One region of the Embleya sp. NPDC055664 genome, then DNA from elsewhere that is predicted to be linked to it. Evidence: riboswitches for the same ligand, from Rfam matches in the RefSeq annotation. Region 1 holds a riboswitch; each other region holds the start of a gene.

Region 1 (9,826 bases):
TCACGCCGAACGAGGACATGGCGTCAGTATGCCGCGACGGCGGGAGCGGACACCAGCCGGGGTCACCCGCGCGACGCCGGTAGAATCGGCGTACACCCCTTTTTCGCTTCGCCGGAAGGCCCCTCGTGACCTTTGCCAGCCCGGACGGAGGCGGCACCGAAACCGTCCTCGTCGTCGACTTCGGCGCCCAGTACGCCCAGCTCATCGCCCGCCGGGTGCGCGAGGCGCGCGTATACAGCGAGATCGTGCCGCACAGCATGTCCGTGCCGGAGATGCTCGCGAAGCGCCCGGCCGCGATCATCCTGTCCGGCGGCCCCTCCTCGGTGTACGCGGACGAGGCGCCCAGCATCGACCCGGCGCTGTTCACGGCCGGCGTCCCGGTGCTCGGCATCTGCTACGGCTTCCAGGCCATGGCGCAGACCCTGGGCGGGGTGGTCGAGAAGACCGGTCTCGCCGAGTTCGGCGCCACCCCGCTGACTGTGACCGGCACCGGAAGCACCCTGTTCGACGGACTGCCCACCGACCTGTCGGTGTGGATGTCGCACGGCGACTCGGTCTCCGCCGCGCCGGCCGGCTTCGCGGTCACCGCGACCAGCGCGGGCGCGCCGGTCGCCGCGATCGAGAACGACGAGGCGCGGCTGTACGGCGTGCAGTACCACCCCGAGGTGATGCACAGCGAGCACGGCCAGGCCATCCTGGAGCGCTTCCTGAAGGTGGGCGCGAAGCTCGCGGCGAACTGGACGATGGTCAACATCGTCGAGGAGCAGGTCGAGCTGATCCGTGAGCAGGTCGGCGACAAACACGTGATCTGCGGCCTGTCCGGCGGGGTCGACTCCGCGGTCGCCGCGGCCCTGGTCCAGCGCGCCGTGGGCGACAAGCTCACCTGCGTGTTCGTCGACCACGGTCTGCTGCGCAAGGACGAGCCCGAGCAGGTCGAGCGGGACTACGTGGCGGCCACCGGGGTCTCGCTGAAGGTGGTCAATGCCCAGGAACGGTTCCTGACCGCGCTCGCCGGGGTGACCGACCCCGAGGAGAAGCGGAAGATCATCGGGCGCGAGTTCATCCGGGTCTTCGAGCAGGCCGCCGCCGAGGTGGTCGCCGAGGCGGGCGCGCACGGCGAGGAGGTCGAGTTCCTGGTCCAGGGCACGCTCTACCCGGACGTGGTCGAGTCCGGCGGCGGCACCGGCACGGCGAACATCAAGTCGCACCACAACGTCGGCGGGCTGCCCGAAGACCTCCAGTTCAAGCTGATCGAGCCGCTGCGCAAGTTGTTCAAGGACGAGGTGCGCGCGGTCGGCGAGCAGTTGGGCCTGCCGTCGCAGATCGTGTGGCGGCAGCCGTTCCCGGGCCCCGGCCTGGGGATCCGGATCATCGGCGAGGTCACCGCCGACCGGCTGGAGATCCTGCGCGAGGCGGACGCGATCGCCCGCGAGGAGTTGTCCCGCGCCGGGCTCGACCGGGAGATCTGGCAGTGCCCCGTGGTGCTGCTCGCCGACGTGCGCTCGGTCGGCGTCCAGGGCGACGGCCGCACCTACGGCCACCCGATCGTGCTGCGTCCGGTGTCCTCGGAGGACGCCATGACCGCCGACTGGTCGCGCCTGCCCTACGACCTGCTGGCCCGGATCTCCAACCGGATCACCAACGAGGTCCGGGAGATCAACCGGGTCACCCTCGACGTGACGAGCAAGCCCCCGGGCACCATCGAGTGGGAGTAGCCTCCCGCGTCCTTCCGCTCGGCGCGCTCGATCCGGGTCGACCCCCTCGATCGCACGTGCTTTCGCCGGCCTCCGCCCGATTTCGGACGGGGGCCGGCGGCGTTCCCGGAGCCCGCCGCGGCCGGGTCGACGAGCCGGCGGGACGCCTTGCGGGACACGGGGGTTGGCCTCGCGGCGGGTCTTCGATCGAGATTGCGCGCGATCGCCGGACCGGGCCGGTACGGCCCTCTCGGATGCGGCACAATGTGCCGCTGAACGAGCACGTTCGTATGTGGTGGTGGGGAGGGCGTGGCGAAGTGGCGCACGGTGTCGGTGTGCACGGACCGGACTGTCATTGCGTGGTCCGGGAGGAATACCGCAGGACCGTCGCCGATTTCGAGACGCTGCGGCGGGCGCTCGCCCGCAAGGAGGGCGTGCCCTCGGCGGTCGCCCACTCCGACGGCGGCGCGCGCCAGTGGATCTCCGACGAACTGCGGGGCAAGGCCCAGGACTTGGCCGGCATACGGCGGGCCCAGGGACGGGCCTGGCTGCAGGTGCTCGGCGGTCGTGCGCTGATCGTGCTGTGGTTGCTGGTCGCCGTGCTCGTCCTGGTGCAGGCGCTGACCGCGATCGGCGCGGGCTGGACCGGCTCGCGCACCGCCGGGATCGTGGCGGCCGTGGTGGTCGCCGGAGCGCTCAGCGTGGTCGGCTGGGCCGCCCGGGCGCAGGGCGGCGTGTTCGCGCCCGTACGGGGCCTGGACGGGCGCCTGTCCACCTCCAAGGCGGTCGCCGCGTTGTGGATGGTGGCGCTGATGTACTGCTTCGCCTTCCTGGGCATGCGGCTCGCCGCGGCTTCCGGGGACGGACAGCGGGACCGGCTGCTCGATCGGCTGGGTGACGTCGCGCTCGACCAGATCACGCTGGTGGCCGCGCCGCTGCTCGCCGCGGTGGCGGTACGCCGGATCGTCGGCGACAAGGTCGGCCGTCGGGTGCTGCAAAAGCTCCGCGCGGACCAGGCGGCGCTGCGCGACCTGGTCACCGACGACGCGGGCCGAGCCTCGTTCGTGGACGCCCAGTACGTCCTGGTCAACCTGGTCGCGGTCGGCTTCGTCGTGGTCGGTCTGGCCCGCGACCCCGATCGGCTCCCGGACATCCCGGCCACGCTGGTCGCGCTCGCGGTGGTCTCGGTGGTCACCTACCTCGCCGGCAAGCTGGCGGAGAACGACCGCCCGGTGATCCTGTCCGTGGTGCGCGTGCGCACACGCGGCGACCTGGACTCCGCGGTCCGCCAGGGCGACGACATCGAGGTGCGCGGGATCAACCTGGCGGCGGGCGGCTCGCACGAGGCGGACCTGCTGGCGCGCGTGGTGGTCAAGTTCGGCGCGGTCCACGTGCACGCCCCGCTGATCCCGGCCGAGACCGGCTTCGCCAACCCCTCCGACGCGTGCGTGGTCGTCCCGGTCCCGGTCGACGTGGAGCCGGGCCGGGTGGAGTTGTGCGTGGTGTCCGCCTCCGGCGTGGAGTCGGCACCGTACGAGATCCAGATCGCGGGCTGAGCGGAGCGGAACACGCAAGCGGGCCGGGTCGAGGGAATCGACCCGGCCCGCTCTCGTCCGGACGCGAGCGGCGCTACAACTTCTGCACCGGCGCGTAGCGCAGCAGCAGGGTCTTCTCGCCGCCGGCGCCGAAATCGATGGTGGCCTTCGCCTTGTCACCGGTCTCGGCGGTGGACACCACCGTGCCCAGGCCGAACTTGTCGTGGGTGACCCGATCGCCCGGGGACAGCGCGATGGCCGGGCGTTCCTTGATCTGCGCGCCCTTGCCGAAGCCGCCGCGCGAGCCGACCGTCGACTTCGTCGCCGACATCGCCTTGGCCGCCGACGGCGAGGTGCCGCGCCAGTCGACCAGCTTCTCCGGCAGTTCGGTCAGGAAGCGCGACGGCGGGTTGTACGACGGCGCGCCCCACGCGCTGCGCATCTTCGCCAGCGTGACGTAGAGCCGCTCGCGGGCGCGGGTGATGCCCACGTAGGCCAGCCGGCGCTCCTCCTCCAGCTCCTTTGCGTCGCCGAGCGAGCGCATGTGCGGGAAGACGCCGTCCTCCAGGCCGGTGAGGAACACCGTGGGGAACTCCAGGCCCTTGGCGGTGTGCAGGGTCATCAGGGTGACCACGCCGCCGTCCTCGGCGTCGGTGGGGATCTGGTCGGAGTCGGCCACGAGCGAGACCCGCTCCAGGAAGTCGGCGAGCGTGCCCGAGCCGCCCTCCTGCGCCTGGGCCTGCTCGAACTCCAGTGCCACCGCCGCGAGTTCCTGAAGGTTCTCGATCCGGGTCTCGTCCTGCGGGTCGCTGGATGCCTGCAACTCGGCGAGGTAGCCGCTTTGTTCCAGGATCGCCTCCAGGACGGTCGCGGGACCCGCGCCGCCGTCCACCACCGCGGTGAGGTCGTCCAGGAGCCGGACGAATCCCTTGACCGCGTTGGCCGAGCGCTTGGCCAGGCCCGGCGCGTCGTCGGCGCGGCGCAGCGCCTGGGCGAACGGGATGCGGTCGCGGGTCGCGAGCACGTCCAGGCACGCTTCGGCCCGGTCGCCGATGCCGCGCTTGGGCACGTTCAGGATCCGACGCAGCGAGACGGTGTCGTCGGGGTTGGCCAGCAGGCGCAGGTAGGCGAGCACGTCGCGGACCTCGCGGCGCTCGTAGAAGCGCACGCCGCCGACGACCTTGTACGGCAGGCCGACCCGGATGAAGACTTCCTCGAAGACGCGGGACTGGGCGTTGGTCCGGTAGAACACCGCGACCTGTCCCGGCTTGGTGTGGCCCGCGTCGGTGAGGCGGTCCACCTCGTCGGCGACGAACTGCGCCTCGTCGTGCTCGTCGTCCGCGACGTAGCCGACGATGGGGGTGCCGGCGCCGGCGTCGGTCCACAGGTTCTTCGCGCGTCGGTTGCTGTTGCGCTCGATCACCGCGTTGGCCGCGCTCAGGATGGTCTGCGTGGAGCGGTAGTTCTGCTCCAGCAGGATCGTGGTGGCGTTCGGGTAGTCGGCCTCGAAGTCGAGGATGTTGCGGATGGTCGCGCCGCGGAACGCGTAGATCGACTGGTCCGCGTCGCCGACCACGCACAACTCGGCCGGTTCGAGCCCGACGAGCCCGGCCTCGGCGGGGTTGACCAACTCGCCGTCCACCGTCAGGCGCGGGCCGCTGCCGGCCGCGCCGCCGACCAGTTCGCGCACCAGCGTGTACTGCGCGTGGTTGGTGTCCTGGTACTCGTCCACCAGCACGTGCCGGAAGCGTCGCCGGTAGTGCTCCGCGACGTCCGGGAACGCCTGGAGCAGGTGCACCGTGGTCATGATCAGGTCGTCGAAGTCGAGCGCGTTGGCCTGGCGCAGCCGCTCCTGGTACATCGTGTAGGCCTGCGCCAGTATGCGCTCGGACTCGTTGATCGCCTTGGCCGCGAAGTCCTCGTGGTCGATCAGTTCGTTCTTGAGGTTGGACACCTGCGCGTTGAACTTGCGCGGCGGGAACTTCTTCGGGTCCAGATCCAGGTCGCGGCAGACCATTGCCATCAGCCGCTGCTGGTCGGCGGAGTCGTAGATGGAGAACGAGGAGCTCATGCCGAGCTTCTTGTACTGCTGCCGCAGGATGCGTACGCAGGCCGAGTGGAAGGTGGACACCCACATCGCCTTGGTGCGCGGCCCGACCAGCGCCTCGACCCGCTCGCGCATCTCGGCGGCGGCCTTGTTGGTGAAGGTGATCGCCAGGATCTCGCCGGGGTGTACGTGGCGGGAGGCGAGCAGGTGGGCGATGCGGTGGGTCAGCACGCGGGTCTTGCCGGAGCCCGCGCCCGCCACGATGAGCAGCGGGGACCCCTCGTGCACGACCGCGGCGCGCTGTTGCGGGTTCATCCCGTCGAGCAGCCGGGCCGGGTCCACCACGGGGCGCGGGGCGCCGTTGCGGTAGTAGGCGTCGCGTGGCTCGGGCGGCGGTGCGTACTGCCCCTCGTACAGGTCGTCCGGATAGTCCTCCGGCAGGCCGTACACGTGGTTCTCGTCCGGCTCGGGCGGCAGCGGGATCTCGTCCGCGGAGCCGGCGGGGGACTTCTTGGCCGCGGTGTCGAAACCGGGCAGGGGGATGTCGTCGAAGAGGCTGCTCATCGTTCCCCGAGTCTAGGTGGGTGTCGGGCGGGTCGTGCCCGGGCCGTTGTCGCGGGCAGGGATCATTGCGCCGACAACCATCTTCGCCCCGTCGGACATCGGGTCGACCGTCAAGGGAGTACATCGTGCTGGACGATCGCGACGTGGAGCGGATCCTGGTGCTGGCCGCGCACCCGGACGACATCGACTTCGGGGCGGCGGGGACGGTCGCCACGTGGACCGAGGCGGGCATCGAGGTGAGCTACTGCCTGGTCACCGACGGGGACGCGGGCGGGTTCGATCCGGCGGTGCCCCGGTCGGAGATCGGCGGGATCCGGCGGGCCGAGCAGAGCGCGGCGGCGGCGCATGTGGGGGTGCGGCAGCTGTACTGGCTGGGGTATCCGGACGGGCGCGTGGCAGCCTCCATGGAACTGCGGCGCGACATCAGCCGGGTGATCCGACAGGTACGCCCGCAGCGCATGGTGATCCCGAGTCCGGAGCGGGACTGGGCCCGGCTGGCGCCCAGCCACCCCGATCACCTGGAGGCCGGCGAGGCGGCGATGCGGGCGATCTATCCGGACGCGCGCAACCCGTTCGCCCACCCCGAGCTGCTGGAGGCGGAGGGGCTGAAGGAGTGGACGGTGCCGGAGACCTGGCTGTCGCCGACCGCGGCGCCGAACCACGCGGTGGACGTGACGGAGGTGTTCGAGCGCAAGATCGCGGCGCTGCTGTCGCACGAGAGCCAGACGGGCCATCTGCCGGAGCTGCGCGAGCACGTGGTGTCGATGCTGGAGGGCAACGCGGCGCGGTTCGAACTGGGCGCCGGGCGTATGGCCGAGGTGTTCCGGGTGGTGGACACCCGCTAGCGGCGGGACCGGCGGCTCAGGTCCACATCACGGCGATGGCGATGTTCGCCACGGTCAGCAGGCCGATCGCGCCGAGGACGCGTGCGGACACCCGGTCCGCGGCGCGGTTGCCCCACACCAGCAACAGGATGACCAGCAGGATCCCGAGCTTGGTGCCGATCTTGGCGGTGTCCACGTCGCGGTCCAGGCCGGACTGCACCACGCCCACCAGGGCCAGGCCGGTGACGAGCATGGTCAGCGCGCCGTGCGTCATCGCCGGCACGATCCGCACGTCGCCGGTGCGCAGCGCGGACATCTGGGTGAGGAAGCCGCCGAGCAGGGCCGCGATGCCCACGATGTGCAGCACCAGCAGGATCTGCCGCAGAACGTCCACGTCGTACAACCCCTCGTCGATCATCGCCCCGGCGGGCACCCGGCCGGCGTTCTCGGCGCCCATGCCGGACCCCCGCCGCCGTCCGGCAGCCTAGCCGGCGGCGATCCACGCCTCTCCATCGGTCGAATGCCATTAAAGATCGCCAAAAGGGATCAAGATCGACTTTAGGGAATCCGGGCGCTTTTCCCGTGATACGCGGAGATGGAAACGGTGACATTGGTAAAGTTTTGGCAATGTGAAGGCCGATGGTGATGGTCCTGACACGCGTGTGACTAGTGTTCTGCGGCAGGCGATCGGCTCGAGGTCGGCCACCCGGTCGACACGATCGCCTCCGCCGAATTCGGTGACGGGTTTCGGTGACGGTGGGCAACCACGGTCGTCGCGACGCGAAGCCGGAACCGGGGACCCTCGCAGTCCCTTGGGGTGAATCGGTGCTCCGGCACCGTAGGGCGCCTTCTTCCGCCCGAACCCGTCAGCTAACCCGGTAGGCGGCCGAGGAAGGAGACCCGCCACCAGTGGCGTCCCAACGTCGACCCGGGCAACACCGCAAGCCCAAGCCGCGTACCGCCGTGCGTACCGCCGCGACCGTGGTCACGGCCGCCGCGACGATGACCGGTGTGATGACCTTCGCCGGCACCGCGAGCGCGGACCCCGCGCAGTCGTTCCAGCAGACCAAGGACCGCGTCAACCAGCTGCACAGCGACGTGATCAAGGCCACCGAAGCCGCCAACGGCGTCGAGGAACAGATCGAGAAGCAGCAGGGCACCGCGAACCAGACCCAGGCCCGGATCACCGAGGAACAGGCCGCGCTGAACGCCCTGCGCGACCAGATCGGCGTCCTGGCGGCCAACCAGTACCGCAGCGGCGGCCTCCCGCCGTCCCTCTCGCTCGCGCTCAGCGGCGACCCCGAGGGATACCTGCAGAAGTCGCAGATGATGTCCCAGCTCGACGGCCAGCAGGCCGCCAAGCTGAAGCAGATCGCGGCGCAGGCCCGAGTTCTCCAGCAGGACCGCACCGAGGCCTCCTCGCAGCTCGCGGAACTGGAGAAGCTGCGCACCGACCTGAACAAGAACAAGACCGACATCCAGGCCAAGCTCACCGAGGCACAGCGCCTGCTGAACACGCTCACCGCGCAGCAGCAGAAGGAAGTCCTCGACTCGGACGAGCACGCGAACGACACGCGTGCCAACGACCGCAGTTCGCGGGACAAGCAGGACACCACGCCGACGACCAACGTGCCGGCCTCCGGCCGGGCCGCGGCGGCGATCGCGTTCGCGCGGTCCCAGATCGGCAAGCCGTACGTCTCCGGCGCCGAGGGCCCCGGCTCCTACGACTGCTCGGGCCTGACCCAGGCGTCCTGGAAGGCCGCGGGCGTGCGCCTGACCCGGACGACCTGGACCCAGGTCAACGACGGTCCGCGCGTCGCCAAGGGCTCGCTCCAGCCGGGCGACCTGGTGTTCTTCTACTCGGACAACCGGCACGTGGGCCTGTACATCGGCAACGGCAAGATCATCCACGCCCCGCGTCCCGGCAAGACCGTGACCGAGGCGCCGGTCGACTCGATGCCGTTCTACGCGGCCATCCGACCCGGCTAGGCCCGGCGGACCCCGTCACACGTACGAAGGCGCCCTCCCGTCGCGGGAGGGCGCCTTCGCGCGTGTCGCCGGTCGCCCGGCTCAGACCAGTCGCCGGTCCGTCGCCCAGCGGGTCAGCTCGTGCCGGTTGGACAACTGCAACTTGCGCAGCACCGCGGAGACATGGGTCTCCACCGTCTTGACCGAGATGACCAATCGGCGGGCGATCTCCTTGTAGGCGTAGCCGCGCGCGATCAACCGCAGCACCTCGCGCTCGCGCTGGGTGAGCCGGTCCAGGTCCTCGTCGATCGGCGGCACGTCGGTGGCCGCGAACGCGTCCAGTACGAAGCCCGCCAGGCGCGGCGAGAACACCGCGTCGCCCTCGCCGACCCGGCCGATCGCGCGGATCAGTTCGTCGCCGGTGATCGACTTGGTCACATAGCCCCGGGCGCCGCCCCGGATCACCCCGATCACGTCCTCCGCGGCGTCGGACACGGACAGCGCCAGGAAGCGCACCGCCGGGATCAGCGACGCGCACCGGCGCAACACCTCGACCCCGCCGCCGCCGGGCAGGTGCACGTCGAGCAGGACCACCTCGGGGCGGGTCTCGGTGACCACGGCCACCGCGCTCGCCACGTCGTCGGCCTCGCCGACCACCTCGACCGCCTCGCCGATCTCGGCTCGCACGCCGGTGCGGAACATCCGGTGGTCGTCGACGAGGACCACCCGGGTGCGGGGCGTGCCCTCGACGGGTGCGCTACTCGTCTCGGTGGTGTTCACGTGTTCGTCCTTCCCACAGCGGACCGGCCGGCGTCGGCGCGGCGCATCTCCAGCTCGACCTCGGTGCCCTCGCCGGGTTCGCTGCGGATGTTCGCGGCGCCCCCGTTGCGGCGCATGCGCCCGAGCACGGACTCTCGCACACCCAGCCGGTCGGCGGGTACGGAGTCGGGGTCGAAACCGGGTCCGCGGTCGCGGACGAACACCGTGACCGTGTCCTCGTCGGCCTCGCCGAACACCGAGATCGCCGCGCCGCCCGCGTACTTCGCCGCGTTCACCATCGCCTCGCGCGCGGCGGCGATCAGTGCGGAGAGCCGGTCGTCGACCGGGCAGTCGCCCACGCACACGATCTCGATCGACACCCCGTGCGCGTCCTCCACCTCGGCGGCGACCCCGCGCAGTGCGGCGGCGAAGGTG
Region 2 (9,826 bases), on a different contig from region 1:
ACCCGCCCGGACTCGACCAGTTGGGCCGGGCGTTGGAGGCCGCCGCTACCGGACAAACGCCCGGCGGCGGCTACGGACTGCCCGGCGGCCCGCATCCCCCGCACGACGAGACGATGCGGCAGATCATGCGGGACACGGTCGCCACGCTCGGCGGCGACGACGGCCTGCGCGGCAAGTTCGCGGCCAACCTGCGGGACAGCGTCGGCAACATGGTCGCGTCCTGCATGGGCGACGGCGTGTACGACCAACTGGTCGCCAAGGACGGGCAGAACGGGGCGATGTTCCACGACCGGGACCTGATGCGGGTGATCACCGGCGCGGGCAACGACCCCGAGGCGTTCGCGGTGATGCACGGCGCCACCGTCGAGCACGCCGCCGGCGTGCTGGCCGCACACCCGGTGGTCAAGGCGCCGGGGGCACTGCCGGCGATGGACGTCGAGGCCCGGCAGGCGTTCAACGCGCTGGGCACGATGGACGGTCTGCGCGACGAGTCGATCGTGGCGGCGCGCGAGGCGGGGGTCACCGAGGCGACCTGGAACCGCAAGTACCAGACCCTCGCGAGTGCGCAGATCCTGAGCTACATCCCGCACGTCGGCGTGCCCGCCGGCCGGATGATGGACATCTACACGGCCCACGCCCTGGCCGCCGACACCGCCGCCCTCGAACACGGCTCCGGGCTCAGCCGGACGGAGAACTACTGGAGCGGCTGGTCGAGTTCGCAGGCGATGGCGGAGGAGTACGCGCGGGCGAACACCACCAGCGCGGAGGAGATCGCCGACCTGGCCGAGGACCGCCGGGCCCAGGCGATGGACACCGCCGCCCGCCGGCTGGCCCGCAAGTAGCCCGATCGAGCCCGCCGCCCACTCCCCCGGGCGGCGGGCTCACCCGGGTCCGGCAACGGCCTCGGCTGGTGAGGCGGGCGATCCGGGCGGCACGAGCCGGCCACTCGTGCCGTCGACGCGCACGTGGGGGCGGTCCCAGGGACGGTCGGCGGCCAGGTGCGCGGCCTCGGCCGTGCGCCACAACCGCCAGAACCAGGCAAGCCCCGGCCCGTCGCGCTCCAGCGTGCGGGCGGCGGCGACCTCGGCCGGGGTGTCGACCATGATGCGCAGCGCGGTGACCGTATCGAGTTCCCGGCGGGCCGCGCCGACGCCCTCCAGGATCACCACCGGGGCGGCCGGTATCTCCCGGTAACCGCCGATCCGATAGGCGGGCCAGTCGTAGATGTCGCACCGCGCCGCCTCGTGCCGGGCCAGCGGCGCCAGCAACTGCTCGCGCAACCGCGGCAACCAGCCGAAGAAGTCGCCGGGCCGGGCGAAGTCGTCCAACCGCACCACGGGCGCGCCGGGCAGGTGCGCGGCGAGCGTGTCGGCGAACGTGGTCTTGCCCGAGCCGCCGATCCCGTCCACCACGATCAACCGGGTCCGGCCGACGGACGGCGGGAGCGCCACGGCACACGCGGCCAATCGGGCGGCCGTCGCACACCGGCGCGGATCGAGCCGTTCGGGCCGTTCGGTGGGCATCGGCGCAGCCTACCCACCACCAAGACCAGGCCCGCCGGGGGCCGGCGACCGCGCACCCCGGTCCAGTACATTTGTACTTGTACATCTGTACAACTCGGTGGGGAGGGCGCATGGCCTGGTTGTTCCTGGGGTTGGCGATCTCGTGTGAGGTGATCGCGACCAGTCTGCTCAAGAGCACCGACGGCTTCACCCGGCTGTGGCCGACGCTGGCCTGCCTGGGCGGCTATGCCGGCGCCTTCTATCTCCTGACGCTCTCGCTGCGCCAGTTGCAGGTGGGCACGGCGTACGCAATCTGGTCGGGGCTCGGGACGGTGGCGATCGCCCTGGTCGGCGCGGTGTTCCTGAACGAGCCGATGACGCTGCTCAAGGCGTTCGGGATGGCCCTGGTGATCGCGGGCGTGGTGGTGCTGAACCTGGGCGGTGCGCATTGACCGCGACCCGGGATCCGGAGGGCCGCCGGTTGCGGATCGTCCGCGGCGCCGTCCAGGCCATCGCCGAGGTGGGTGTCGGCAACACCACGCACCGCCTGGTCGCGGCGCGGGCCGAGGTCCCGCTGGGGGCGACCACGTACTACTTCGCGTCGCTCGACGACCTGGTCGCCGCGGCGCTGGAGTACGCCTCGGCGGAGACGGTGCGGATGGTGGACGACTGGGCGGCGCGGATCCGGGGCAGCGACGACGTGCCCGGCGTGCTCACCACGCTCACCGCCGAATACCTCGCGGACCGCCCTCGGGCGCTGGTCGAGTACGAGTTGTATCTGGCGGCGGCACGCAGCCCCGAGTTGCGCGGTTTCGCGCGGGCGTGGGTCGAGGGGATCGGCGGCTTCCTGGCCGACCGGTTCGGACCGCCCGCCGCCGCGGCGGCGGTCACGCTCCTGGACGGCACGATGTTGCAGGTGCTGACCCTGGGCACGCCGCTGGACGAGGAGCAACTGCGCTGGTCGCTGGCCCGCTGTCTGACATCGTGAGCCGGCCCCGGGCCGACGCGGCGATGCTCGGGCGGGTCGTACGCATGCGGTAAGGTCACAGACCAGCGAAGGGGAGTAGCCCCGCGAACCGGTCGTCGACATGCTGGAGCCCTCGGGTTCCCGGTGGCCGGGCCCGATCATCACGGGTGGGCGAGACCTTCGGCCAGGCAACGACGCGTCCGCGAATCTCGCGGACGCACCCCGTCGTGCCGGGCCGAGTGGTCCTCCAATCCGCCGAGCGGCGCTTCGTGAAGACCCGGGGCCCGGCTCTCGCAGAAAGCCACCCGGAATGCACCTCGACCTCCTGGCGATCCTGACCGCCTTCGGGCTGATCTTCCTCGCCGAGCTACCGGACAAGACCATGTTCGCGTCGCTCGCCATGGGCACCCGCATGCGCCCGCTCTACGTCTGGTTCGGTACCTCGACCGCGTTCGCCGTGCACGTCGCGCTCGCCGTGGGCGCGGGCGGTCTGCTCGGGCTGCTCCCCGGTTGGATCGTCAAGCTCGTCTCCGCGGCGCTCTTCGGCTTCGGCGCGTTCATGCTGCTGCGCGGTGGCGCCGACGACGAGGACGCGGACGGCGGCGGTGCGCGGATCACCGGGTTCCGGGCGGTGTTCTCGACCGCCTTCATGGCCGTGTTCATCAGCGAGTGGGGCGACCTGACCCAGATCACCACCGCCAACCTGGCCGCCACCAACGGCACCTGGTCCACCGCGATCGGCTCGGTCGCGGCGCTGATGTCGGTGTCCGCGCTGGCGCTGCTCGCCGGGCGGTTCATCGCCAAGCGCATGCCGTTGCAGACCGTGCAGCGGATCGGCGGGGTGTGCATGCTCGGCCTGGCGATCTGGTCCCTGGTCGAGGTCTTCGCGGGTTGACCCGGCGGGCGTTCAGGCCCGGGCGGCCGGGTCGTCCTCCGACTCGGGGGTGGTGCGGCCGAGCAGGCGTTCGTAGCGCTGGCGGGCCGCCTGCGGGGTGCCCAGGCCCAGGCCGAAGGCGATCTCCTGCCAGGTCATCTCGCGCCCCCGGGCCATCCGGAGCAGCCCCGCCTCCAGGTCGTCCATCTCGCCCCGGGCCATCGGGATCAGGCTCAGCGCGGCGGTGATGTCGGCGTGGTCGACCGCCGGCTCGCCGTCGGCGGGCTGCGCGATACCGCTGAGCAGGAACGACACCAGCCGGATCGCCTCGTGCGGGCCGAGCATGTACGGATGCACCTGCCGCGCGCGCTGCTCGTCGGTGGCCGCGTGCCGCTCGGCGATCCGGAACAGGGATGCGTGTACCCGCCGGGCCCGCGCCTGTTCGGGGTCGGGCGGGCTGAAGGGATCGTGGGATTCGGGGGTCGCGGGCATGTCCGGAGTCGAAGGCATGGTCACAGCATGCCGAGACACACGGATCGATGTCAACAGATCATGTCGCATGATTCGTGTTGAACAACTTGTTCACATGGTGCCGGGGCGTGGGGGCGCGGTGCGGCCGGCCCGATGCCCGGAATGTGATGTAGCCCGCATGGATAAAACGGACATAAATTATATAGCCGACTTCGGGTTGCAATTCATTTCCGGTGACCGGTGACGGATCTCGACTATTTTCCGTTACCGCTCCGTCACGCCACTCTCCGAGATATGCCCTCGTCATCGCGGGTGCTTCCGACCGAAGCCGGCCGAGATGTCGCCTTTATTCCGCCTTTACACTCCGGGCAAACTCTGCGATTCGGTTGTGATCTCCCCATCGCATTGCCTACCTTTCTCGCCGATTCACCTTTCGGGTGAACCCTGCCGCCGGTACGCCGAATCCCGTCGCCGGCAGCGGGATGTCTACAGCGAAGAATCCGACGGGAGCGGGGGAACCAGGTGAATCGCCGTGGCCGGGATCGTTCCGGTGACGGCTAGGGGTGAAGTCGCGTGAAGCGACCGGGCTGCTCCAGTCCGAATCCGACAGCTCACCTCGTAGGCGACAGGAGAGGACCCCATTTCATGCTGTCCGCAAACGCTCGCCACCGAGCCGCCCGCCCCGCCAACGTCCGCCGCTTCGTCGCGGCGGTGGGCATCGCCGGCATGGGAGCCGTCATCCCGGTCGCCGGCGCCGGTGCGGCCCACGCGCAGGTCCCCACCACCGACCAGGCCCCCACCGGCGCCTCCGCCGTGCTGTCGGCCACGCCGACCGCCGCGGTCGACAGTGCCCCGGTCCAGGCCGAGGTCGCCGCGCCCGCGGCCGCCACGGCCGCGGAGAAGGCCCGCTACCTGGTCCAGGCCGGTGACACGCTGTCCCAGCTCGCGCTGACCAACAAGGTCTCCGGCGGCTGGCAGAGCCTGTACCAGCTCAACCGCGACGTGCTCCTGTCCGGCCCGGACCTGATCGAGATCGGCCAGACCCTGCGGCTGACCGGCTCGGCGCCCGCGCAGCCCAAGGCGGAGGCCCCGGCCAAGCCGAGCATCCAGGTCCAGCCGAAGACCACGGTCACCGGCAAGACCGCGCCGAAGCCGACGAGCAAGCCGTCGGTCGACGTCGCCGCCAAGCCCGCCGCCAAGCCCGCCACAGGTGGCTCGAAGGGCAACCAGGCGCCCACCGGCGGTTCCTCGAACGCGTCGAGCAAGGCCCTTCAGGCCGTCGCCTTCGCCAAGGCGCAGGTCGGCAAGCCGTACGTGTACGGCGCCACCGGCCCGAACGCGTACGACTGCTCGGGTCTGGTCCAGGCCGCGTACAAGGCGGCGGGCATCTCGCTGCCGCGCGTGACCAACGACCAGTTCGCCGCCGACCCGCACGTGTCGATCGCCAACCTGCAGCCCGGCGACCTGGTGTTCTTCTACTCGGGCATCAGCCACGTCGGCATCTACATCGGCGACGGCAAGATGGTGCACGCCGCCAACTCGCGCAAGCCGGTGGAGATCGCCTCGATCAACACCATGCCGATCGCCGGCGCGACCCGCCCGAACTGATCGCGCGGCCCGGCCGCGGCGGCGCCCGGGTGACCATCGCACAGCGGTGGCAGTGACAGCAGTGGCTCTGCGCCGTGCCCCCGACCGTGGTCGGGGGCACGGCGCCGCCGCATGTCCGGTGCCCACGTGTGCCCGGTGCCCGCACGTGTGCCCGGTGTCTACGTGCGCGTCCGGTGCCTACTCCTGCGTGGGGCGCGGTCGCGCGGTGAGTACCGCCATGTCCAGCGGCAGCGGTCGCAGGTCGAGCAGTTCGAAGCCGCCCTCGGCCAGCAACGCGCGGTACTCCGCCACCGTGCGCTCGCGGCCTCGGGCGTTGGTCATCATCTGGATGTCGAAGCGCAGCGGCAACACCGATTCGCCCGCCTCGACGATCGGCCGTTCGACGATCGCCAGGCGTGCGTCGACCGGCATCGCCCGGGCCAGGGCCCGCAACACGACCAGGCACTCGGCGTCCGCCCAGTCGTGCAGGATCCGGGCCAGCAGGTACACGTCTCCGCCGCCGGGCAGCGGATCGACGAAGAAGTCGCCGACCACCAGGTCGCACCGGTCCTTGGCGGCCGATGCGGCGAGCAACTCCCGGGCGGCGTCGACCACATGCCCCCGCTCGAAGAGCACCCCGCGTGCGGTCGGATGCTCGCGCAACACGCGTAGCAGCAACTCCCCGTCGCCGCCCCCGACATCGACCACCGTCGCGGCCGGCGGCAGATCCAGGGCGGCCGGCACCGCGTCGAAGACGATCGTGCCGAACGCCATCGCCTCCCGAAACAGCCGGGCGTCGTCCGGGTGTTCCGCGAAATATTCGAACGACTCGCGGCCGTGCACCCGGGTGAACGCGTCCTCGCCGGTGCGCACCGTGTGCTCCAGCCCGAGATACGACGTGAAGAACAGACCGCTGTACAGGTCCGCCAACGCGGCCAACGATCCGTCCCGATCGGTGCGCAGCAGCGCACCGCGCTCGGTGAGCCGATAGTGCCCGTCCGCCTCGGCCCGGAACACCCCGTGCCCGGCCAGCAGGCGCAACAGCCGCCCCAGGCGGTCCGGTTCGGCGCCCGCCTCCTCGGCCAGCGCGGCCACCGACCGGGACCCGTCGCCGAGGTGGTCGGCCAGGCCCAGCCGCGCCGCGACACCGATCGCCTGGGTCACCCACGCGCCGGTGACCAGGTGCAACATCTCCCGGATCGGGTCCTCGCCCGGCGGATCCTCGTGCACCGGCGAACCGACTCGACCGGCCGCCGGGTTCGGAGCCGCATGGCGCCGCAGTACCTCGGGATACGAACCGGTGGCCAGGATCTCCAGGCGGCGCGGCCAGCGGTCCGAGGCCGGTTCGCCGGTGCTGCGGAAGTACAGCACGAAGGTGTCCTCGTGCGGATTGAAGCCGCCGCCGTCCCGCAGTACCTCGTCCCGGGACACCAGCAGGTCGTGCAGATCCAGGAGGGTGACCGGGGTCGGCTCGACCACGCGGAAGGCGAAGTGTGTCTCGCCGTTGCGGGCGCGCTCCTCGGCCCGTAGTCGGGCGAAGTCGGCTCCCGGGACCGGTGCCACGGCGAACAGTTCGAGGTTGCGGCCCTCGCAGGCGGCGACCCCGTCGCCGGGCAGCGAGCATCGCACGATGTGTACCTCGACCGAATCCGCGCGCAGGCCCAGGCGTTCGGCGATGCGGTCGCGAACGACGGTGCTGGGCACGACCTCGGTGGTCCGTAATCCCCAGTGCGGCAGTCGGTCGAGCAGGTCGCCGAGCCGCTCCGGGAAGACGAGCAGCGCGGCGTGGTCGAAGCGGCAGTGCCGGGACACCATGTCCACGACCGCGTCGGGAACTCCCGGCGGCAGCGCGGCGCGGAGAATGTCCGCCGCGCCGTGTCCGCACACGTGGTCGATCAACGCGCGGATACGGTCGGCGTCCGGATCGGACAGGTGCTCGGGGGCGATCCCGGTCGGGACGGCCGTCGAAGGTGCAGGGTTCATCGAAGCTCCGTTTGTCCGTGGTCCGAGGGGTGGTGCGCGCGCGTCCCGAACGGCCCGGCGGAGGTGCGCGGGTCGGGGCGGGGCGCCCTGTGGAGGCTTGGGGATTCGGAGGGGTGCCCGGGGAGGCCGATCCGGGGGCGGCGGGGCGTCACGTCGTCAGGTCGCCGATCGGGTCGTCCCCGGCCAGGGCGCCCCGGACCAGGCCCGGCGGTACGTCCAGCAGGTCGACCAACGCCCGGGCGTGCGGCGCCAGTCGGGCGCACGCGGCGTCGATGCGGACCGACAGGGTGCGTACCTCGTCGGCGGTGAGCAGACCGGCGGCCAGGAGCCGGCCGTCGTGCGCCGCGACTTCCTCCAGGACCCGGACCAGGCACAGGTCGTCGAGCACCGGCTCGGCCACCCGGTGCCCGAACATCGGGCGGGCGTCGCGGATCAGCGCCTCGACGGTGATCCGCGACGCGTGCGCCTCGCCCAGGCGCTCGGCGGCATCGGCGCAGTCGTTGCGCAGGACGAAGGGGTCGATCCCTCGCTCGGCGCCGATCCGCAGCCGCTCGACGAGTTCTTCGTGCAGCAGTCGCTCGCGGGCGCGGAACAGGCCCGCCCAGCCGCCGCGTTCGAGGGGCGCGGTGGAGGGGCCAGGGGCGTCGGGGGCGTGGGGTGCGTCGGGCGCGGCCGGGGGCTCGTAGTCGACGCCGGTCGCCATCGACCAGCCCGCGTCGAGGAGGATCAACTGGTTGTCGCCGCCCGCCGCGTTGAAGGCCATCGCCAGGCCCTGGTAGTCGATCAGCCGGTTCTCCGCGAAGAAGCCGAACGCGCCGCACGCCCGCCGACAGCGCGACACGGCCTGTTCGGCGAGTCGATCGGTGGTCACCTTGAGCAGCGAGGCGGTGCGCATCGTGGCCGGGGGCAGACCCCGATCGGCCCCCCGGTGCACCGGCAACCGCCAGCACAGGTCGGTCGCCGCGCGGGCCAGCACCGTCGCGGTCAAGGCCGCCGCGTGGGCGCCGAACAGTGCGCGCTGCTGGTTGCGGTGGGCCAGCGCGGGGGTTTCCGGATCGAAGCGGCCGACCGTGCGGCGCCGGTGGGCGTGGGCGAGGGCGATCGCGGTCGCGGCGCGCGTGACGGCGGCCATCCCGGTCGCGATCGCTCCCCACGCGAACCTGCTCTGGCCCTGGCTGCGCCGGCTGCGGGCCGCCGGGTCGAGCGGGTCGTGATGGCCGTCCGGTGCGGTGATCGTGGCCCCGTCGCGCAACCAGCGGTCGGCGGGAACCCGAACGTGGTCGAAGCGTACGGCCGCGTAGTCCAGCGGCAACAGACCGGTCGGCGGTCGCGGCGTGATCACCACCCCCGGGCACGGGCCGACCTCGTCCCGCAGCGGCACCAAGAACAGCCCGGTGCCCCGGCCGATGCCGTCCACCACGATCCGCGCGCCGACGACCGCCACTCGGGGCACACCGGAAAGGCCCACGTTGGGCGGGTACTTGCTCGCCTCGGCGTCCGGGGTGTGCAGGTCGAACGCCTCGCCGGCCGGGTCCCAGACCGCCTCGGTGCGGATGCCGGCGGAGCTGTTGCCCCGGCCCACCTCGGTCATCAGCGCGGCGCCGATCGAGGGGCCGAGGGCCAGTTCGGCGATGTCCCGGGGGCTCGCCCCGAAGTCCAGCGCGGGGCCAAGGGTCATGCAGTGGTGCAGGAACATCACGTGGAACACGCTCGGGTCGACCATCGCGGCGAGTTCGAGCAGTTCGCGCAGGTACGCGGGATGGCGCAGGAGCGGATCCTCGCCGGATATGCGCTCGTGCAGCCACCGCACCCGACGATAGGTCAGCGCGTCCCGGACCGGCCCGGCGATCGCCGCGTCGGGTCCCGCCGGCGGATCGAAGAGCACGTCGGCGAACAACTTGGCGGGGTCGGGGAAGGCGGGCTCGGTGGGCGGAACGGGGGCGTTTCCCACGGCTGTTCGCCGGGCGGGCTCGGTCATCCGGGTGGCTCCTGACACAAGGGGTGGCCGCACGACGCCGGGAGCCGGCGGTGCGGTGGTACGACGGGCGGACGGGGTGCGGACGGGGGTGGTCACCGATCTGCCGCGTCGAACGGGAGCCGGAGCAGCCAGGATTCGACCGCCGCGACCACCGGTGCGGAATGCGCGTCGAGCACCGAGAAGTGGTCGCCGGGCACGTCCACGCGGGTGTGCGGAAGCGCCCAGTCGGCGGCCCCGACGAGCGGTCGTTCGGCCCGGAGCAGCAGCGTGGGCGTGCCGATCGGCTCCGGTTGCCGGGTGGTCAGGATGCGGAGGTAGGCCCCGGTCGCGGTGAGCCGGGTCGGGCCGGCGTCGATCGGGTCGGCGGCCTCGGGGCGGGCGTCGGTTCCGGCGTCGGCGTCCGTCCCGGACCCGGCCCAGGGCGCGGCAAGGATCGTCGGCAGCGCCGTGGCGAGGAGGTCGGG
Region 3 (9,826 bases), on a different contig from region 1:
TACGGCAAGGGCAGCGACACCTGGGTGATGGACAAGAACGGCGACAACGCGAAGCGGGTCGCCGCGAACTTCTGGCAGGCCTCGTGGCAGCCCCTGCGCAAGGAGGGCGTCTATCGGGTCTGGGGCGACACCGCCCACGACACCGCGATCGCCAACTCGAAGTTCAAGTGGGCCTCGGTCGGCGACACCTCCTCGGGGCTGCGGCAGGCCGACTCGGCGGTCATCAGCCGGACGGACTACTTCTACGACGGCCTGTCCGGCGCTGCCCTCGCGGGCGCCAAGAACGGTCCGCTGCTGCTCGGCAGTTGGGGCGGACCGGGCAGTCTGTACGAGGAGCTGACGCGCACCCTGCGTCCCGGCTCCAACGTCTACATCCTCGGCGGGATCAACGCGCTGAGCACCAACTACGAGGACGATCTGCGGCAGTGGGGCTTCACGCCCAAGCGGCTTGCCGGTGCCACCATGTACGACACCGGGATCGCGATCGCCCGCGAGACCAACCCGGCCCCGAAGAACGTGTTCGTGGTCACCGGTGAGGACTACTACGACGGCCTCTCGGCGGGTGCCGCGGCCGGCGGCACCAAGGACAGCGTGGTCGTCTACAGCGCGGGCGACAACATGCCCGCCGTGACCGAGTCCTACCTGAACGCGATCAACCCCGCCACCACGAACGTGATCACCGTCGGCGGGCCGGCCGACCGCGCGCTGCTGTCGGCGAACCTGCCGTCCTGGCCGGACGGCGCGGAGTACTACGCGGTCGCCGGGAACACCGCGGCCGACACCGCGGCCAAGCTCGGCCGGTTCTGGTTCGCCGCCCCGCGCACCGTGGGTCTGGCCACCACCATGACCTGGCAGGACGCCCTCACCGGCGGCGCGATGATGGCCGGGCTCGGCCCCATCCTGCTCACCGACGAGGACAGCCTGGCTCCGGCCAGCTCCTGGTACCTCTACGACAACGGCGCCTCGCTCTCCTCCGTGGTCCTGGTCGGCGGCGAGTCGGCGCTCAACGCGCCGATCGTGGACCAGGCCGGCAACCAGATCGGGCTCCCCGGTCAGTACACCTACGTACCGATGTACAACGGCGTCGAGCCGCCCGCGGGCAAGGCGCTGCGCGCCGCGCCGGCGGACAAGCCCGGCAGCCCGGCCGTGAACGGCCCGGCGAGCGGCACCGGTCCGCAGGCCGGTTCGGACGTCGAGCGGCACACCAAGCGCTGACCGCACGACACCACGGCAACACCGCGACACACCGAGGGCCCTCGGCGGGACACGACATGTCCCGTCGGGGGCCCTCGGCCCGTCCCGGCGGCGGTGAGGCACGGGCGAAACGCCCCCGAAGCGGTCCATCCGGTTAGGGTCTCGACATGAAGTGGCTTGTCACCGGCGGTGCCGGATACATCGGAACGCATGTCGTACGCGGGCTCGTCGCGGCCGGGGACGAGGTCGTCGTGGTCGACGACCTCTCCTCCGGGGTCCGCGAGCTGGTGCCGGACACGATCCCGGTGGTGATCGGCTCCGTGCTGGACCGGGCGCTGCTCGACGAGCTGTTCGGCGCGCACATCTTCGACGGCGTGGTGCACATCGCGGGCAAGAAGCGGGTGCCCGAGTCGGTCGCGCGTCCCCTCTACTACTACGAGGAGAACGTGGAGGGTCTGCGCACGCTGCTCGCGGCGATGGTCGCGGCCGAGGTGCCCCGGATCGTGTTCTCCTCCAGCGCCGCCGTGTACGGCATGCCCGACGTGGACCTGGTCGACGAGGACACCCCGTGTCTGCCGATCAACCCGTACGGCGAGAGCAAGCTGGTCGGCGAGTGGCTGATCGCGGCCACCGCGCGGGCGCACGGGATCTCCTACGCCTGCCTGCGCTACTTCAACGTCGCGGGCGCCGGCGCGCCGGAGCTCGCGGACGCGGGTGTGTCCAACCTCGTGCCGATGGTGCTGGAGAAGTTGACGGCCGGCCGCGCACCGGTGATCTACGGGGACGACTACGACACCCCCGACGGCACCTGTGTGCGCGACTTCATCCACGTGGTGGACCTGGCCGAGGCGCACGTGGCCGCCGCCCGCCGGCTCGCCGCCGACCCGGACACCCGCCTGGTGCTCAACGTCGGCCGCGGTCGGGGCACCTCGGTCCGCGAGATGGTCGAACTCATCCGCGAGGTCACCGGTTTGCGCGAGTTCGCGCCCCAGACGCTGCCCCGGCGCGCCGGCGACCCGGCCCGGGTGGTCGCGAGCGCCGAGCGGATCGCGGCCGAACTGGGCTGGAAGGCTCGCCTGGACGTCTCCGACATGGTGGAGAGCGCGTGGACCGGGTGGCGGGCGCGGCGCGGGTGACGGGCGCGGGACGCGCCACGTGGTGAACGCCGGGCCGGCCGAACGTGTGCCGCGCATCCTGTGCTCCCGAATCACCCCGAGTGCTTTCGTGTGCTCCGAACGCCTCGATGCGACGCCGGCCGGCGAGTCGGCGTCGCGGGGAGTGCGTGGGGTGAAGTGCGCCGGGATGAATCGGACTTGGGGCTTTTGTCCTGTGGGCCGAATCACTCCGGCTCCGGGTGCAGACGGGTGCGCCGATGGGTAACGGCGCGATTCCGGGCCCGAGACGCGCGATGCGCCTGTGACGAACGGGACTTCGGTGATCATTCCCGGGTGATCCATATGAGGCTCGATCAAGGTTCCTTGTCACCCGATCCGGCCGAATCCACCACGGAACGCCAACTACGGTCCTTTCCGTAAGGGATCATCTACATTGCGCTCAACCGCAAAACGGATAATCGGCTTCTATCCGACACAGACTTGTGATCTTCGGCGGGGCCTGCTTAGCGTTCGATCCGTCCGTATCCCACACGGACCCCGATCGCCGGTACGCCGAATCCTGTCGCCGGCCGTTCGGGAGGCTGACGAGCACCACACGACAGGAGCGGGGGAACCACAGGTGAACCGCCGCACACGGCACCGATCGAGACGGTCGGCGGCCGTGAACGGCTTGGGGTGAAGCCACGTTCTTCGGGACGTGGCCGGGCTATCGATCTCCGGCCCGAATCCGACAGCTCACCTCGTAGGCGTGGGAGAGGATCCAGCCATGCTGTCCGGAACCGGGCGTCATCGCCGTCGCAGCACCAGCAGGACCACGCGTCTGATCGCCGCGGCCGGCGTCGCCGGTGTCGGCGTCGCCATGCCGATCATCGGGGCGGGCACGGCTCAGGCCGCGTCCGTGAGCACCTGGGACAAGGTCGCCCAGTGCGAGAGCACGGGCAACTGGAAGATCAACACCGGTAATGGCTTCTACGGCGGCCTCCAGTTCACCCAGAGCACCTGGAACGAGTTCGGCGGCTCGCAGTACGCCGCCCGCGCCGACCAGGCGACCAAGAGCCAGCAGATCGCGATCGCCGAGAAGGTGCTCAAGAGCCAGGGCCCCGGCGCCTGGCCGGTCTGCTCGGTCAAGGCGGGCCTGACCCGCGGCGGTGCCGCTCCGGACCTCGACACGGGCTCGGCGGGCGGCAAGACCGCGCCGAAGACGGCCCCGAAGACGGAGAGCGCCAAGCCGGCGCCGAAGACCGAGACCGCCAAGCCGAAGATCGAGGTCAAGAGCGAGGCGCCGAAGACCGAGGCGCCCAAGGACGAGACTCCCAAGACCGAGGCGCCCAAGGCCGCGACGACCGCCAAGACGGACGCGGCCGGCGACTCCTACGTCGTGGTCGCCGGCGACACGCTGTCGCAGATCGCGAACGCCCGGAACGTGCCCGGCGGTTGGCCGAAGCTGTACGAGGCCAACAAGAGCGTGGTCGGCGAGAACCCGGACCTGATCTTCCCGGGCCAGCAGCTGAAGGTCGACGGCAAGGCCGCGCCGGCCGCCGAGACCAAGACCGAAACCAAGGACGAGCCCAAGGCCGAGGCGCCGAAGGCGGAGACGCCCAAGGCCGAGGCCAAGACCGAGGTCAAGCCGGCCGCCGCGCCGAAGACCACGGTCAAGACCGAGAGCACCAAGGCCGACTCCCCGGCCAAGGGCTCCGAGCAGGCCTCCGGTTCGTATGTCGCCCCGGTCTCCGGCGCCACCTTGACCGCGAGCTTCGGCTCGGGCGGGTCGCGCTGGTCCAGCGGCCACCACACCGGCCAGGACTTCGCCGTCTCGACCGGCACCACGGTGCGCGCGGTCACCTCCGGCACGGTCGTCTCGGCCGGCTGGGGCGGCGCGTACGGCAACGAGGTCGTGATCCGGCACGCGGACGGCAAGTACACCCAGTACGCGCACCTGTCCTCGATCTCGGTCAAGGCCGGGATGAAGGTGCAGACCGGCCAGAAGATCGCGCTCTCCGGCGCGACCGGCAACGTCACCGGCCCGCACCTGCACTTCGAGGTCCGCACCACGCCGAACTACGGCTCCGCGGTCAACCCGATGACGTGGCTGCGCAGCCACGGCGTGAACGTCTGATCCACCACACTCCCGCGCCGAACGGCGGGCGTCCCCTTCGGGGGGCGCCCGCCGTTCGCGTGTGCGGGCCGCGCGGGCGCGGGGCGGGCGGCGGCGGGGGCAGGGGGACGCGCGGGGCGGGTGGATGGCAGTCCCGGGGCGTAGGACGACTCCGGCGCCGAGGTTCGGGTGCCGGGGGTTCAGGCGCGGGGGTTGGGGTGCCGGGGGTTCAGGGCAGGCGGGCCGTGTGAAGGGTGGCGGTCGGGTCGAGCCACAGGGCGAGCGGTCGGCCCGCGCCGTCGAGGGTGGTGGTCGGGCCGTTCGGGGTCGGGCGGTCGTCGAGCACGAGCGGCGTGGGGGTCGCGCCGAGCACCACCGGGCGGCCCTCGGCGTCCCGGGTCGAGGTGAGCAGCGTGCCGTCGGGGCGGGGCAGTTGCCACAGCGGCTCGTAGCCGGCCCCGGCCGTGCGCGTGGCCGTGGGCACCCACGTGTCGGGACCGGCCTCGGTCGTGCCCGCGATCTCCGCCGTCCCGGCCCGCCGGTAGCCGACCGTGACCCGGCCGTCGGCGCCCACCGACGCGGCGGGCGGCCCGACCGGGTGATCCGCCGCGATCGTGCGCGGCGGGCCGGGCCGGTCGCCGACCACGTCCCAGGCGCGGATGCCCTCGCGGGCCGTGCCGAACACGGTGACCCGGCCGTCGGGGCGGGTGACCGCGGTCGGGCCCTCGACGATCTCGGCGCCGCCGAGGTCGCGCCACGGCGACCACACCGTGCTCCCGGCGGGCAGGTACCGCGTGCCGATGCCCTTGGCCCGATCGCGCGCGAACAGGTGCAGCCCGCCCGCGCCGTCGGCTTGCACCACCGGTGGGCCCAGGCCCGTCGCGCCGCCGTCCGGGCCACCCAGGTCCTGCCAAGGGCCCAGGTCGCCGCCGGGCGCCGACTCGATCGCGGTGACGATCGCGAGCCGGTCCCGATCGGCCCGGTCCGCGCCGCCGATCCGCAGCGCGAACACCCGGATCCGCCCGTCCGCCGTGCGCACCACCGCCGGGGCCGGGGCGAGTTCGCCGTCGCCGGGGGCGCCGAGGTCGCGCGCGGCGGACCAGACGCCCGTGCCGTCCTCGGCCCAGCGGGTGATCCGGCCGCCGAGCACCGACCAGGCGCTCGATCGGCCGTCCGCGCCGAGCACGGGCCTGGGGCCCGGGTCGGGGAAGCGGTAGGTGGTGCTCTGCGGCCAGTTGCTGCGGGACGCGGTGTCGCGCACCTTGAGGTCGCCGCAGTCCGCCCGGCCCGGGCAGTGGTGCTCGCGGTCGGTCCAGCCGTAGACCCGGGTGATCATGTCCTTGCGCTCGCGGGCGGCCGGCTCCAGGTTGTGCGGCCAACGCTCGTTGTAGTAGCCGCGATACGCGATCGCCGCGGCGGCCCCGGCGGGCCGGTCGGTGTTGTAGCGGCGCAGCGCCTCCCAGGTGAACCGCGCGGCGGCGGTGTGGTCCTGATGGTCGGAGACGCCGTGGTTGTCGGCGTGCGCCGGGTGCTTGTCGTCGTGCTTTTGGCGATCGGGGTCCGGGTCGAGCGTGCGCACCACGGTCGGCGCCTGGGCCCGCATCAGGTCGGTCAGGGACCCGATCAGCCCGTCGCGGGTGTACGCGTACGGTCCGCCCGCCGGCTCGTCGAGCGGGGCCAGCGTGTCGAGTTCGCGCTCCTGTCCGTTCCACAGGGTGCGCAGCCGCCCGTTCGCGCCGATGCCCTCCTCCTTGCGGGTGTTGAGGAACACCAGCTTGATGTTGGGCGCGTCGACGAGGCGGTCGAATTCGGCGTGCGCGCCGTCGCGCAGGCGGATGCTGTGGCGTTCCCAGCGCGCCGCGCGGTCCCCGAGCGCCATGAACGCGTAGGCGGCGCGCGAGCCGTTGTTGCGCGCCGCCGCGTACGCCCGCACATCCGGACGGCTCCCGGGGCCGTTGCGGCCGTCGGCCTCCCCCGCGGTGAGGAAGACGGTCACGTTGTCCGTGCCGGCGCGCACCGCGTGGTCGATGTCGGGGTTCATGAAGTACAGGTCGTCGTCCTGGTGGGCCACCACCTGCATCACCGCACCGCCGACACCGGGCGCCGGGGCCAACGCCTCGATCCCGATCGGCAGGGTCGGCGCGTACCGGGTCGGCGATCCGTAGGGGCCGGTCAGCTGTACCACCGCGGCGGTGAACGCGGCGGCCAGCACGGCGGCCACGGCGGTGAACCTGCCGGTGCCGGGGATCATCGCCATCTCGGCCGGGCCTTTCTGCCGTCGGGGCCCGTCCCGCGCAGCTCGGCGGATCGGGTCGCGTCGTCTGCCCCAGGGCGGACCGGCCCCATCATCGCCGCTCGCCCGTCCCCGGCCGCACCCGGCTCGACCGCGCGGCGCGGCGAGCCCCGCCCGTCAGCGCGCGCGGGTGTCGCCCGCGGTCGCCTCGCGCGGCCGGTCGGCGGCGGGCAGTCGCGGCTGCGTCCGGGCGCCGGCCGCGCTCCCCGCCTTGCCCGCGCCCGTCGAACTCGCGTTCCCGGTCGTGGTCTTGCCCGGGTCGGCGGCCGGGCTGCCCGCGCCCGAGTCGTTGTTCGCCGAGCCGGGGCTGCGGTCGGGCAGCGACTTGGCACCCTCGGGGGTGACCCGGGTCGCGCCGATGTAGTCGGGCTTGTCTATCGGGCCGAACTTGATCACCGTGCCGGTGTACGGCGCGTGGATCATCTGGCCGTTGCCGACGTACATCCCCACGTGGTGGATGCTGCGCGGGTCGCGCAGGTCGGTGGCGAAGAACACCAGGTCGCCCGGCAGGAGTTGGTCGCGCGAGGGGTGCCGGCCGGCGTTCCACTGGTCGTTGGCCACCCGGGGCAGCGTGATGCCCACCGTCTCGTAGGCGGCCTGGGTCAGCCCCGAGCAGTCGAACCGGCCGCCGTCGGCGGCGGTGCCCTCGCCGCCCCACAGGTAGGGCGTGCCGAGCTTGGTCTGCGCCCAGTTGACCGCGCCGGCGGCGAGCGCCATCGGCTGCAGCGGCGTCTGGACCACGCCGAAACTCTGTTCCAGGGCCCGGATGTTCTTCACGTAGTCCTGGGTCTGCGTGTACGGCGGGATGCCCTTGTACTGCATCACCCGGTACGCGCCCGCGTTGTACGCGGCGAGCATGTTGTTGGTGCGATCCCCCGGCACGGAGGCGACGTACTTGGCGAGCGAGCAGTCGTAGCGCGCGGCGGCCGGGATGGCGTCGGCCGGATCCCACGGGCTCGCCTGGCCGTCACCGTTGCCGTCGGTGGCCCACTCCGGCCAGGTGGTGGGCATGAACTGGGCGATGCCCTGGGCCCCGACGTTGCTGACCGCCTTCGGGTCGAAGCCGCTCTCCTGGTACAGCTGCGCGGCGAGCAGCGCCGGCGAGATCTCCGGGCACAACCGCCCCCACTTGTCTATCGAGGACGCGTACGCGGCCGGCACCGTGCCGGGGGCGAGCGCCATCGTGCCACCGGCGCCGGTCTGGCTGCCGGAGGCGGACTGCATCGCGCCGACCCCCACCGTGAGCAGGCCGACCAGACCGAAGGGAATCGCGAATACGATGCCACCGGCGACCCAGGCTTTGCGCATCGCGGATACCCCCCGATTCTCCGCGGCCGGGCGGGGCCGCGACGGACACTCCGAAGCTCATTGTGCGCGCCGTGATTGCTCTGCGCAATCACCCGTGATACACACAGTGAGCAGACACACTTGCCGAGGTGGTAGCCCGATCGGCTTCCCCACAGCACAATAAACGAACGACCCACTCCTGCCGTCGAATGTGACGACAGGCAACCAAAGCCCGACCTCGGGGGCGGTGAAAAACGTGTTTCTTGCAGAAGGCAAAGGCAACGGCGGCAACGGCGACATCAATACGATCATCGGCGGGATAGCTCCGAACTGGGGCCCGTTCGCAAGGCTGGGCGGCGAGGCCCGGATCATGGTCGAGGTGATCATGGCCGTGGCGCTGCTGCTGTGCCTGGCGATCGCGATCTGGGGCGCGGCGAAGCAGCGCATAGGAGCGACCGCGATGCGCGACACGTTCAGCGCGGAGCAGGGCAAGGGCCTCATCATCGCCGGTCTGACCGGCGTGTTCATCATCGGATCGCTCGGGACGCTGTTCACGATTGTGTACGGAATGGCGATCTAGACCGGTTCGCACCCTGCCGTCCCCAAGGTGGCGAATCCCGTGGTGTTTCATCCCGGGCGCGGCGCACTTCGGCGCGTCGTGCGCCCCGAAAACGGAATGCCCCATTCCGCATTCGGGGCACAGCAGCAATTCCGGTTCCTTTCCCGGACAATCGAGCCTGTGTTCACGCAACAGCGCGGTGCCACCGGTATGACCGCCCATCTGGGAAGATCGTTCCGGCTGCAACCGAACCCCGCGGCGCTCGGCCGTCGGGGACTGTGTTGTGCGCGCAGGTCGTCCGCAACGTCCGGCCTGCCGCGGTAAGGGGGGACAGGCCATGAGCGACGAGGAACCCGCCACGCGTACCCGCCTGCCCAGACCCACCACCTCACCGGAGGGTCCGGAGCCCAGGCGCAACCCCATACTGTCCGGGATCGGCGTCGTGGTGGTGATCGCCGTGGTCATCCTGTCCCTGCTCTTCGCCGCGAATCGCTCCGACGACGGCGACAAGGGCGGCGCGGACGACACCGCGAAAAGTTCCTCCGCCGCGCCCGAAGCCCCGGCGGGCGGACCGCCGTTGTCCGCCGCGCAGGTGCCGGAACGCACCGAGTCGGGTGTGCCCGTCGGCTATCCGCAGACCGCCGAGGGCGCCCAGTCCGCCGCGGCCAACTTCGTTGTCGCTTACGGTTCGGCGCGGATGTTCCGCGCCCAGCCGCGCACGGCGATCATCACCACCATCACCGATCCGGCCGTGCGCGACGGCCTGCTTGCCCGGACCGACCAGGTGTTCCGGGCGCAGACCACCGTGTTCGGCCTCCAGCCCGACGGCACCGCGCCCAAGGGGCGCACGTTCGTCTGCCGGGCCGTGCCGATGGGTACCAAGTCCATTGCCTACACCCCCGCTTCGGCCACCGTCGAGGTGTGGAGTGTGGGCGTGGTGGGGTTGGCGGGGGCCGACTCCACGAAGCCCGTGGCCGAGGCGTGGAACACCACGACCATGCGCCTGTCGTGGGTGAACGGGGACTGGAAACTGACCGAGTTCAGCCAGAAGGAGGGTCCGACGCCGGTGGCCGGACTGCAGGATCCGTCCGGCGCCAACGACATCGCCAAGGCCGACGGGGAGTTCGGGGAATTGCGCCATGCACGCTGACCGGGAACGCCGCAGCCTTCGCACCCGATTCCTGACCGCAGGCGGGGTGTTCGCCACCCTCCAGGCCCTCCTCGTGCTCGGCGCCACCCGCGTGTGGGCCGACCCCACACCCGGCGCCACCGCCTCTCCCGGC

The links. A riboswitch is a leader RNA that binds a small molecule or an ion and turns the genes downstream of it on or off. The one in region 1 is predicted to bind cyclic di-AMP.
Region 2: linked by a shared signal. The riboswitch ahead of ACWGR4_RS25455 (NlpC/P60 family protein) and the one ahead of ACWGR4_RS17075 (NlpC/P60 family protein) in region 1 are both predicted to bind cyclic di-AMP.
Region 3: linked by a shared signal. The riboswitch ahead of ACWGR4_RS29560 (transglycosylase family protein) and the one ahead of ACWGR4_RS17075 (NlpC/P60 family protein) in region 1 are both predicted to bind cyclic di-AMP.

The regions. Positions count from the first base shown of each region.
Region 1 is NZ_JBSHGZ010000008.1:193,030-202,855, forward strand. It holds gene guaA (glutamine-hydrolyzing GMP synthase) at 126-1,715, shown strand; gene ACWGR4_RS17055 (hypothetical protein) at 2,054-3,250, shown strand; gene pcrA (DNA helicase PcrA) at 3,324-5,840, opposite strand; gene ACWGR4_RS17065 (PIG-L deacetylase family protein) at 5,966-6,685, shown strand; gene ACWGR4_RS17070 (hypothetical protein) at 6,702-7,058, opposite strand; cyclic di-AMP (ydaO/yuaA leader) riboswitch at 7,434-7,564, shown strand; gene ACWGR4_RS17075 (NlpC/P60 family protein) at 7,574-8,653, shown strand; gene ACWGR4_RS17080 (LuxR C-terminal-related transcriptional regulator) at 8,735-9,412, opposite strand; gene ACWGR4_RS17085 (ATP-binding protein) at 9,409-9,826, opposite strand, start outside.
Region 2 is NZ_JBSHGZ010000016.1:176,305-186,130, forward strand. It holds gene ACWGR4_RS25425 (hypothetical protein) at 1-842, shown strand, start outside; gene ACWGR4_RS25430 (uridine kinase family protein) at 882-1,523, opposite strand; gene ACWGR4_RS25435 (DMT family transporter) at 1,634-1,954, shown strand; gene ACWGR4_RS25440 (TetR/AcrR family transcriptional regulator) at 1,951-2,490, shown strand; gene ACWGR4_RS25445 (TMEM165/GDT1 family protein) at 2,780-3,364, shown strand; gene ACWGR4_RS25450 (DNA-binding protein) at 3,377-3,853, opposite strand; cyclic di-AMP (ydaO/yuaA leader) riboswitch at 4,297-4,453, shown strand; gene ACWGR4_RS25455 (NlpC/P60 family protein) at 4,460-5,422, shown strand; gene ACWGR4_RS25460 (methyltransferase) at 5,600-7,384, opposite strand; gene ACWGR4_RS25465 (acyl-CoA dehydrogenase family protein) at 7,533-9,362, opposite strand; gene ACWGR4_RS25470 (type I polyketide synthase) at 9,455-9,826, opposite strand, start outside.
Region 3 is NZ_JBSHGZ010000022.1:33,474-43,299, reverse strand. It holds gene ACWGR4_RS29570 (cell wall-binding repeat-containing protein) at 1-1,215, shown strand, start outside; gene galE (UDP-glucose 4-epimerase GalE) at 1,362-2,330, shown strand; cyclic di-AMP (ydaO/yuaA leader) riboswitch at 2,889-3,073, shown strand; gene ACWGR4_RS29560 (transglycosylase family protein) at 3,076-4,425, shown strand; gene ACWGR4_RS29555 (PIG-L family deacetylase) at 4,634-6,661, opposite strand; gene ACWGR4_RS29550 (C40 family peptidase) at 6,815-8,005, opposite strand; gene ACWGR4_RS29545 (hypothetical protein) at 8,241-8,564, shown strand; gene ACWGR4_RS29540 (hypothetical protein) at 8,881-9,693, shown strand; gene ACWGR4_RS29535 (hypothetical protein) at 9,683-9,826, shown strand, end outside.